2 regions of the Kitasatospora sp. NPDC059408 genome follow, and region 1 is predicted to be linked to the other one. Evidence: riboswitches for the same ligand, from Rfam matches in the RefSeq annotation. Region 1 holds a riboswitch; the other holds the start of a gene.
What was found. Region 1 has a riboswitch for cyclic di-AMP ahead of ACFXDE_RS25040 (NlpC/P60 family protein). Riboswitches for the same ligand answer to the same signal wherever they lie in the genome.
Positions count from the first base shown of each region.

Region 2: it holds a riboswitch for cyclic di-AMP, as region 1 does, so the genes downstream of both, ACFXDE_RS00080 (transglycosylase family protein) here and ACFXDE_RS25040 (NlpC/P60 family protein) in region 1, are expected to answer to the same signal.

Region 1 covers NZ_JBHYWI010000039.1:78,096-82,571, reverse strand. Annotated here, with positions in the region: gene ACFXDE_RS25045 (NlpC/P60 family protein) at 1-953, opposite strand, end outside; gene ACFXDE_RS25040 (NlpC/P60 family protein) at 1,181-2,305, opposite strand; cyclic di-AMP (ydaO/yuaA leader) riboswitch at 2,316-2,469, opposite strand; gene ACFXDE_RS25035 (NlpC/P60 family protein) at 2,818-3,855, opposite strand; gene ACFXDE_RS25030 (NYN domain-containing protein) at 4,056-4,476, opposite strand, start outside.
Region 2 covers NZ_JBHYWI010000001.1:14,151-18,626, forward strand. Annotated here, with positions in the region: gene ACFXDE_RS00070 (DUF397 domain-containing protein) at 124-396, opposite strand; gene ACFXDE_RS00075 (hypothetical protein) at 968-1,945, shown strand; cyclic di-AMP (ydaO/yuaA leader) riboswitch at 2,308-2,467, shown strand; gene ACFXDE_RS00080 (transglycosylase family protein) at 2,454-3,773, shown strand; gene ACFXDE_RS00085 (hypothetical protein) at 4,051-4,251, shown strand; gene ACFXDE_RS00090 (LacI family DNA-binding transcriptional regulator) at 4,448-4,476, opposite strand, start outside.

The DNA of each region.
Region 1 (4,476 bases):
CCGGCGTACATGCCGACGTGGTGCATGTCCCGGTAGAAGATCACCAGGTCTCCCGGTCGCGCTTCGGACAGGCTCACCCGCTGGCCGGCGTAGGCCTGGGCCTGCGAGGTGCGCGGCAGGCTCACTCCCGCCTGCCGCCAGCTGTAGTACATCAGACCGGAACAGTCGAACGCGCGGGGACCGGTGGACCCGTACACGTACGGCGACCCGATCATCCGCACCGCCGCCGCGAGCGCCGCCGCCCCGCGCTCGGAGGCGGGCGGGGTGGTGCCGAGGTCCAGCCGGTCGGTGCCGCGGGTGGCGCGCTGCTCGGCCTCCTGGGCGTCCTGCGCGGCCATCCGGGAGCGCTCGGCGGCGCCCAGGCTGTTGAGCAGCCGCTGGGCCTTGGCCAGCCGCTGCTGGATCTCCTGCTTGCTGTCGGCGAGCGTCCGGCGGGCCTGGTCCAGCTCGGCGAGCTTGGCGGCGGTCTCGGTGCGGCGCTGGTCGAGCCCGCGCTGACGGGTCACCAGCTCGTGCAGCGTCTCGTTCTGCCGCTCGGTCGCCTGGTCGAGGCTCCGGGCGCGGGCGAGGTAGCCCTCCGGGTCGGTGGCGAGCATCAGCTGGACGGTCTGCGCCATGCCGCCGGAGCGGTACTCGGCGCCGGCCACGGTGGCGAGGTCGCCGCGCAGCTGGTTGAGCTGGTCCTGGGCGGCGGCGATCTCGCCCTGGAGGACGGTGGTCTCACCCTGGAGCCGCTGCTGGGCCTCCTGCGCGGCGTTGTACTTCTCCGACGCCTGTTCGGCCTCGTTGTACAGCTGCTCGACCTGCGCCTTGACGTCCTTGCGGCTGGGCGCGTCCGGGGAGCCGGGGGCGGCCTGGGCGCTGCCGCCCGTCGTGACGCCCAGGGCGGTGGTGGCGGCCGCGGTCAGCACCAGCGCACGGGCGAGCAGTTGGGAACGGCGGTGCACGGGCATGGCGGCGGCTGCTCCAATCCTGCGGACCGGTCCCGCCGCCGCACCCAAGCGGGCGGTCCTGGAGCGGGAGTCCGGTGGCAGACGTTAGCGAGTCCGGGCAACCGAGTCCAAACCCCTCCCAACCCGAATATTTGATCCTGAATCGGACATCAGTCCGAGGAAAGGAAACGCCGCAGGCCCGGACCTCCGGGGAGGAGGGCCGGGCCTGCGGGAAGCCGAGCGGGGAATCAGACCCGCACGATGGACGAGAGCGGCATGTTGGTGACCGCCTCGTAGCGGACGCTCGCACCCGGCTTGGGCGCGTGCAGCACCTGGCCGTTGCCGGCGTAGATGCCGACGTGGTGGGCGTCGTTGAAGAAGATCAGCAGGTCACCGGGCTGGGCCTGGGAGAGGTCCGTGCCGATCCGGGTCCCGGCGCCGGCCTGCTCCTGCGAGGTGCGCGGCAGCGAGACGCCGGCCTGGTCGAAGGCCCAGACCATCAGGCCCGAGCAGTCGAAGGAGTTCGGGCCGGTGGCGGCCCAGACGTACGGGCTGCCGATCTTGGTGGCGGCGTAGGACAGCGCGGCGGCACCGCGCGAGCTGCCCGCCGCCGGCGGCTTGGCGACCGGCGAGGACGACGGGGCCGAGCCGAGGTCGGTGCGGCTGCTGTCGCGGGAGGCGCGGTCGGCGGCGGCCTGCTGGGCCTTCGCGGCGTCTGCCTTGGCCTTGGCATCGGCGGCGGCCTTGTCCTCGGCCGCCTTGATGGCCTGGCGCTCCTGCTCGGACAGGGTGTTGAAGAGGTTCTGGGCGGCCGTCAGCTTCCCCTGGATCTGCTCCTTGGACGCCTTCAGCTGCTGGGTGGTCGCGTCCAGCTCGGCGAGCTTGCCCTGGGCCTCGGTGCGGTCCTGGTCCAGCTTGCGCTGCTGGTCCTGGAGCTCCTTCAGCTGACCCTTCTGAGTGCTGCCGGCCTGGTTCAGGGCGTCGGCCTGGCTGAGGAAGTTGTCCGGCTTGGACGAGAACATCAGCTGGACGGTCGGGGATATGCCCCCGTTGCGGTACTGCTCGCCGGCGATCTGGGCGAGGCCGCCCTGGAGGTCGGTCACCTGCTCCTGCTGGCGGGCCACCTGGTCCTGCAGGCCGCTGACCTGCTTCTGCAGCTCCTGCTGCTTGGCCTGGGCGGCGTTGTACTGCTCGGTCGCCACCTCGGCCTGCTCGTTGAGCTGGTCGACCTGCTCCTTGACCTGGTCCTTGGTCGGCGCGGGGTCGGCGTGGGCGCCGGACTGCGCGGAGAGGGCGACGGCTGCCGCGGCAACTCCGGTCAGGAAGGAAACTCGGGCACGACCGGCGGGCTTGGGACGACGATGGGACGCCACGAAGGCGGACTCCTTCTTCCTACGTCCGCCTACCGGGTGAGCTGACGGGTTCGGGCCGGAAGCATGCCCTACGACGCCTCACGGCCGTTCCACCGGCCGACCTGGCGCCGATTCACCCCGGAGGAACGTGGTTCCCCGGCTCCGCTCCACAGCGCCCCCTGTCACTGGGCTCCCCTGTCGGACGGTCGCTTCGACCCGTCCCGCTGCTTCACGAACTCGGCGGGAACCACCGCCGCCACCCTGGCTGGGCGATCGACAGTGCGGTGGTCCGGGTCACGACCCTAGTAACTGAACCGTGATCGGTTCAAATCCTTGTCAGAAAAAAGGCGGAAGAATAACCAAGTTCTTTTGTGAAGATGACAGAAGGTGATCGCGGCAGTACGCAAGGCTGATCACTTGTCACGCGAACGCGGCGAAACGCAGGGAAACGCGCTCAAGCGAACGCGCCACCCCCGCTCGGGAGGTGGCGCGGATCACAGGGCCGTCGCGCCGGCCCGCGGCGTGTCGGGGGGTCAGACCCGGCGGATGGTGTTGATCGGCATCGCGTCGGCCTTCATCACCTTGACGACGTCGCCGGTGTGCGGCGCGTGCACCACCATGCCGTTGCCGATGTACATCGCGACGTGGTGCATGTCGGGACCGTAGATCACCAGGTCGCCGGGCTGGGCCTGGTCCAGCGAGGGCACCCGGGTGCCGTAGTGGCCCTGCTCCTGCGAGGTGCGCGGCAGCGAGACGCCGGCCTGGCCGTACGACCAGAGCATCAGGCCCGAGCAGTCGAAGGTGCTGGAGCCGACGGCACCCCACACGTACGGCGAGCCCTGCTTGCTCATCGCCTTGGCCACGGCCACGGCCGCGTAGCCGCTGGCCGGCGGCAGGCTGCTCAGGTCGACCCGGTCGGTGCCGCGCGAGGCGCGGTCGTCCTGGGCCTGCTGGGCCTTCAGCGCGGCGCGCTCGGAGGCGCTGAGCGAGTTGAGGAGGTCCTGGGCCTGCTTGAGCTTGGCGTTGACGTCCGCCTTGGACTGGTTCAGGTCCTTGGTGGTGGAGTCCAGGGAGGCCAGCACCGCGGCGGCCTCGGCCTTCTCCTGGTCCAGGCGGCGCTGCTGGTCCAGCAGGCCCTTGAGCGCGTCGGTCTCGGTGGCGGTGGCCTGCTGCACGCTGGAGGCCTTGGCCAGGTAGTTGTTCGGGTCGGAGGAGAGCATCAGCTGGACGGACGGGTCGATGCCGCCGGTGCGGTACTGCTCGCCCGCCACGCCGGCGAGGCCGGTCTGAAGCTGGGTCATCTGCTCCTGGCCGCGGGCCACCTGGTCCTGGAGCTGGTCGGCCTGCTTGCGCAGCTGGTCGGCCCGCTCCTTGGCGCCGTTGTACTTCTCGGCGGCCTGCTCCTGCTCCTGCTGCAGCTCGTCGATCTGCGCCTTGACGTCCGTCTTGTTCGGCTGCGGCGCGGCGTGCGCGGCCACCTGGGCGGAGAGCGCGACCGCGGTCGCAGCAGCAGCGGTGAGCACGGAGACCCGCGCGCGGCTCGGCTGCTTGGGACGGCGGTGGGAGGCCAAGGGACCTGCTCCTTCTTCCATGGACTCACCGGTTCGGGTGAGAAATCCGGAAAATAGGTTTGACGCCAGACCCTAGTGAACATCCAGGCATTGCGCCACTCCCCCAAAGGCGTGAACTCCGAGCCCCCACGCCGCTTCACCGAATCCGCACATCACCGCAAACCGGACGCTGAGCGGCCGTCATCCCCATCGGCACGGAATCAGGGCCGCGCCAGCCGGTTCAGCAGCAGAACCGAGGCGACCGGGCGCGCGCCGGCCTTCCGCACGCCCTCCGCGACCTCCCGGTCGGCGGAGACCACCACGACCGGACGGCCCTGCGGCTCGGCCCGCACCAGGCGTCTGATCAGCTCGTCCGCCGTCTCGCCGGTCCGGCTGAAGCGCACCCGGACCCCGCGCGGCGGCGCCATGATCACCGGCACGTCCAGGTCCTGCCCGTCGAACACGCACGTGACCTCCGCCTGCGTGCGCTGGGCCAGCATCGCCAGCCCGCCCAGCAGCCGCAGCCGCTGCTGCTCCAGCGGCAGCGTCGGATAGCCGGTCTTCGTCACGTTGTAGCCGTCCACCACCAGGTGCACCTGCGGGATCGCCAGCAGCTGGTCCAGCAGGGCCGGATCGTCTTCC
Region 2 (4,476 bases), on a different contig from region 1:
GCCGCCGTGGTGTCAGCACCCACGACGGCCCCCCGATGGCTCCTGGTGCGGAGCGGTGGCCGGACCGACGGACGTCCGGTGAAGCGGCCGGACGGCCCGGTGAACGGCCGGATGGACGTCCGGTCAGGCGGACAGGTGGTCGAACTCCCCGTCCTTGGCCCCCAACAGCATCGCGGCGATCTCGGCCCGCGTGTAGATGAGCGCCGGACCGTCCGGGAAGCGCGAGTTGCGCATCGCCACGTCGCCCCCCGGCAGCGCGGCGAACTCGACGCAGTTGCCCTGGGAGTTGCTGTGCAGGCTCTTCTGCCAGACCACTCCCTCCAGCTCGGTGGCGGCCATCCCGTTGTAGGGACCGTACGAGCCGCCCAGTTCCTGCGATTCGTGCGAGTCGTGCATAGAAGTCTCCCGAAGAGCCCCGGAGTTGCGGTCCAGCGCGGCGCCCCCGGCACCCGCCGAACGAACGGGCCGGCCCCGTACCAGCCCGGCACAACGCCTCACTTGACGCGATGATAGCCCTTGTGCACGTGCATCAGCACGAGACGGTGCAGGTGCACGAGGCCTTTCACCGGCCGACCTGAACTCTTCACGGACCCTTCTCCTGACGGTACGTAAACGGACATAGCCGACCGAACCGGCCCGCTTCCGATAACCGGCCGTGAGCGGCTCCCCGCTAAATGTTGATCTTCGAAAGCCGGGAGTCGCGCACTCGTGACCCTCCGTCAGACCGCCCGTCGACTGTGAGACATCTCACTCGCCACGGGTGCAACGTGACGCCCCACCGGACCCGTCTCCAGGAGATACCGGCGGACGCGCGGGGGTTGGGCCAGGTATGTCCGGAATATGACCTAATGACCGCTCATCGACCCGCGCACGCGAGAGCTCCGCGCGCCGCGCACACCACGCTCGCGCGAAACCGGCACGGCAGCCGACTGCAGCCCTGACGGGCCGATGTCCTACGATCTCCGCCATGAGCACCGCAGCCATCCCGGGCGCGCCACTGCCCGTTCGCACTCCAGGCTCCCGTGCGCGGGGGCGCCACCGTCGCCCCGAGCGCCCCGAGATCCCGTCCGGCTCCCCGGCCCTGGTGCTCGCCGTGCCCGCGACCGCCGGGCCCGAGTCCCGCTCGGTCGTCGAGGAGCTGCTCTCGATCGTCCGCAGCGAGCAGAACGGCGTCCAGACCGCGGTGGGCTACCTCCCCGGCGACGGCACCGAGGGCGCGGACGGCACCGAGCGCAGCATCGGCGAGCTGCTGGCGGCCGCCGCCGAGGCCGGCGTCCCGGCACCGATCCTGGTACCCCTGGTGCCCGGCCCGCACGACTTCCTGCCCGAACTCCACGCGCTCGCCGCCGAGTACGGCGCGCACGTCACCGACGTGCTGGGCCCGCACCCGCTGCTGGCCGAGGCCGTCCACGTCCGCCTGTCCGAGGCCGGGCTGGCCCGCGCCGACCGCGCCCGCCTGTTCGCCATCGCGACCGCCGCGGACGGCGTCGTGCTGACCACCGTGGGCGGCGAGGACGCCGCGGCCGCCGCCGGCATCACCGGCGTGCTGCTGGCCGCCCGCCTGGCCGTCCCGGTCGTCCCCGCCGCGCTCGACGTGCCCGGCTCGGTCGCCGCCGCCGTCGCGCACCTCAAGGAGACCGGCTCGCAGCGCCCCGCGCTGGCCCCGCTGGTGATCGGCCCGGAGGCGGACTCCGAGCTGCTCGCCACGGCCGCCGAGGAGACCGGCTGCCCGTCCGCCGCGCCGCTCGGCGCCTACCAGACGGTCGGCCAGCTCATCGCCTCGCTGTACCTGGCCGCGCTGCCGGCGCCGTCCGCGGAGGCCCTGGCCGCCGCGCAGGCCCAGGCCGAGGCCGAGGCGGCGGAGGCCGCCGCCGAGGGCTCCCGCGCGGCCCACGCGGCCGGTGGGACGGCCTCCGGGGCGACCGGGGAGGCCGCCGGCGAGTAACCGCCGACAACGCGTACGGAAGGGCCCGGAGCGACCGCGCTCCGGGCCCTTTCGGCTTGCGGCGTAAGGGAATTAAGAGCCGAATGCGCGAGATGTCCGTTCTGTGATTGTTTGCGATCGAGTGACCGCCCGTCATGCAATTCCTGAGAGCCTGCCAGTTGTGCACATCCGCAGGTTTATTGCAAGAAAACGATCATTTTCGATCTTGGAGAAGGAAATTCTTGGCGGCTTTCCATAATCCGTGATGCGCATCACAGGTATTTGCAGTTCGTACTTAAGTCTGCTTAACGTGCTCCCCGTTCGTGACCACACGGACCCAGCACATCCGCAACGCCGAGTCCTGCCGTCGGGTGCGCTGGAAGCGCGAAAACGCACCACGGCAGGAGCGGGGGACCCACAGGTAAGTCGCCCCGGACCGATCCACGGAACGGTCCTGGGCTAGGGGTGAAGCCGCGCCACAGCGCGGCCGGGCAACTCCGGCCCGAATCCGACAGCTCACCTCGCAGGCGTGGGAGAGGACCGCGTCTTCATGCTGCCCACCAACGGCACTCGCCTGTCCAGCCGCACCCGCCGCGTGATCGCCGCCCTCGGCGTCGCCGGCGTCGGCCTCACCATTCCCTGCCTCACCTCCGGCACCGCCTCCGCCGCCTCCGTCACCACCTGGGACAAGGTCGCCCAGTGCGAGAGCAGCGGCGACTGGAGCATCAACACCGGCAACGGCTTCTACGGCGGCCTGCAGTTCACCTCCAGCACCTGGGCCGCCTTCGGCGGCACCTCGTACGCCCCGCAGGCCAACCAGGCCACCAAGGACCAGCAGATCGCCGTCGCCGAGAAGGTCCTCGCCTCGCAGGGCCCCGGCGCCTGGCCCGTGTGCTCCGTCCAGGCCGGCCTGACCGCGGGCGGCGCCCCGGCCGCCGTCGACACCTCCGCCGCCGCGAGCACCGCGAAGGCCGCCCCGGCCGCACCCGCTGCCAAGCCGTCCTCGAAGCCCGCCGCCAAGCCCGCCGCCCCGGCGCAGGACCAGGCGCAGGCCCCGGCCGCCGCCGACTCCGCCAAGGGCACCTGGGCGCAGAAGCGCCAGGACTGGACCCAGGGCGGCACCACCCAGGCCGGTGCCTCGGACTACACCGTCGTGGCCGGCGACTGGCTGTCCACGATCGCCGACAAGCACAACGTCAAGGGCGGCTGGCAGCGCCTGTACGAGCTGAACCGCGGCACCCTGACCGACGGTCCGGACACCATCTACCCGGGCCAGCACCTGTCCTTCGGCGACTCCGCCCAGGCGCCGGCCGGCCAGTCCGGTGACTTCAACTGGTTCGACCGCTCGCAGAAGCCGGGCCAGTCCTCCGCCGGGAACGCCGTGAACGCCCAGCCGGCCGCCGAGGCCCAGACCCCGGCCGCCAAGCCGTCCTCGAAGCCCGCCGCCAAGCCCTCCGCCCAGGCGCAGACCCCGGCCCCGGCCGTCACCGGCTCGATGGCCGCCGCGGTCAGCTTCGCCAAGGCGCAGGTCGGCCAGGCGTACGTCTACGGCGGCACCGGCAACGGCGGCTGGGACTGCTCGGGCCTGACCCAGGCCGCGCTGCGCGCCGCGGGCATCTCCATCCCGCGCGTCGCCAACGACCAGGCCGCCGCGAGCACCCACGTCTCGCTGGACAGCCTGCAGCCGGGCGACCTGCTGTTCTGGTCCAACAACGGCCAGGACTCCGGCGTCTACCACGTCGCCATCTACATCGGCGGCGGCCAGTACGTCGAGGCCGCCAACCCGAGCTCGGGCGTCCGCCTGCAGACCATCGCCAACTGGGCGCCGGACTTCGCCGGCCGCGTCTGAGGATCCTTCCGGAACCGTCCCGCCGGGGACGGGTGACGGATCGCGGATGACAGCGAACAGATGACAGATAACAGATTTCATCATCTGTTATCTGTCACCCGCCCACCGCCCCGGGGAGAGACTGGTCGCTCTCCCCGGGGCTTCGGCGTACCCGCCTCCGAAGTCCGTGCCGCCTTCCCCCGGCGCGCACCCGTGGCTCCGCGCATCGGAGCATTCGCGTGGTCAAACCCCGGCCCAGCGGGCATGCTGCTGCTCTGCACCCGAGGAGGAGTCACCCATGGCCCAGGTCACCGTCACGCTCGACGCGAACCTCGCGATCGACGCGATGATGCTCTCCGGCACCAAGAGTCCCCAGGACGCCGTCGAACTGATCCTGCGCGACTACCTGGCCCGCGGTCGCCGCACCGAGACCCGCACCGGCGACGCCGCCGACGGCCACCGCGTCACCGCCGACCGCCCGGCCGTCCAGGAGGGCTGACCCCGGCCCGTCACGGCACTCGCGGCACAGCCCAGCACAGCGCAGGCCAAACCCAGCACGACGCAGCACAAGCCCGGTACAGCGCAGCACAAGCCCGGTACAGCGCAGCACAAGCCCGGCACAGCCCGGCACGGCACGCCGAAGGGCCCCGGAGAGCAACCGCCCTCCGGGGCCCTTCACACGGCCGTCACCGGCCTCAGCGCGCGCAGGCCCCCGTGGAGCCGC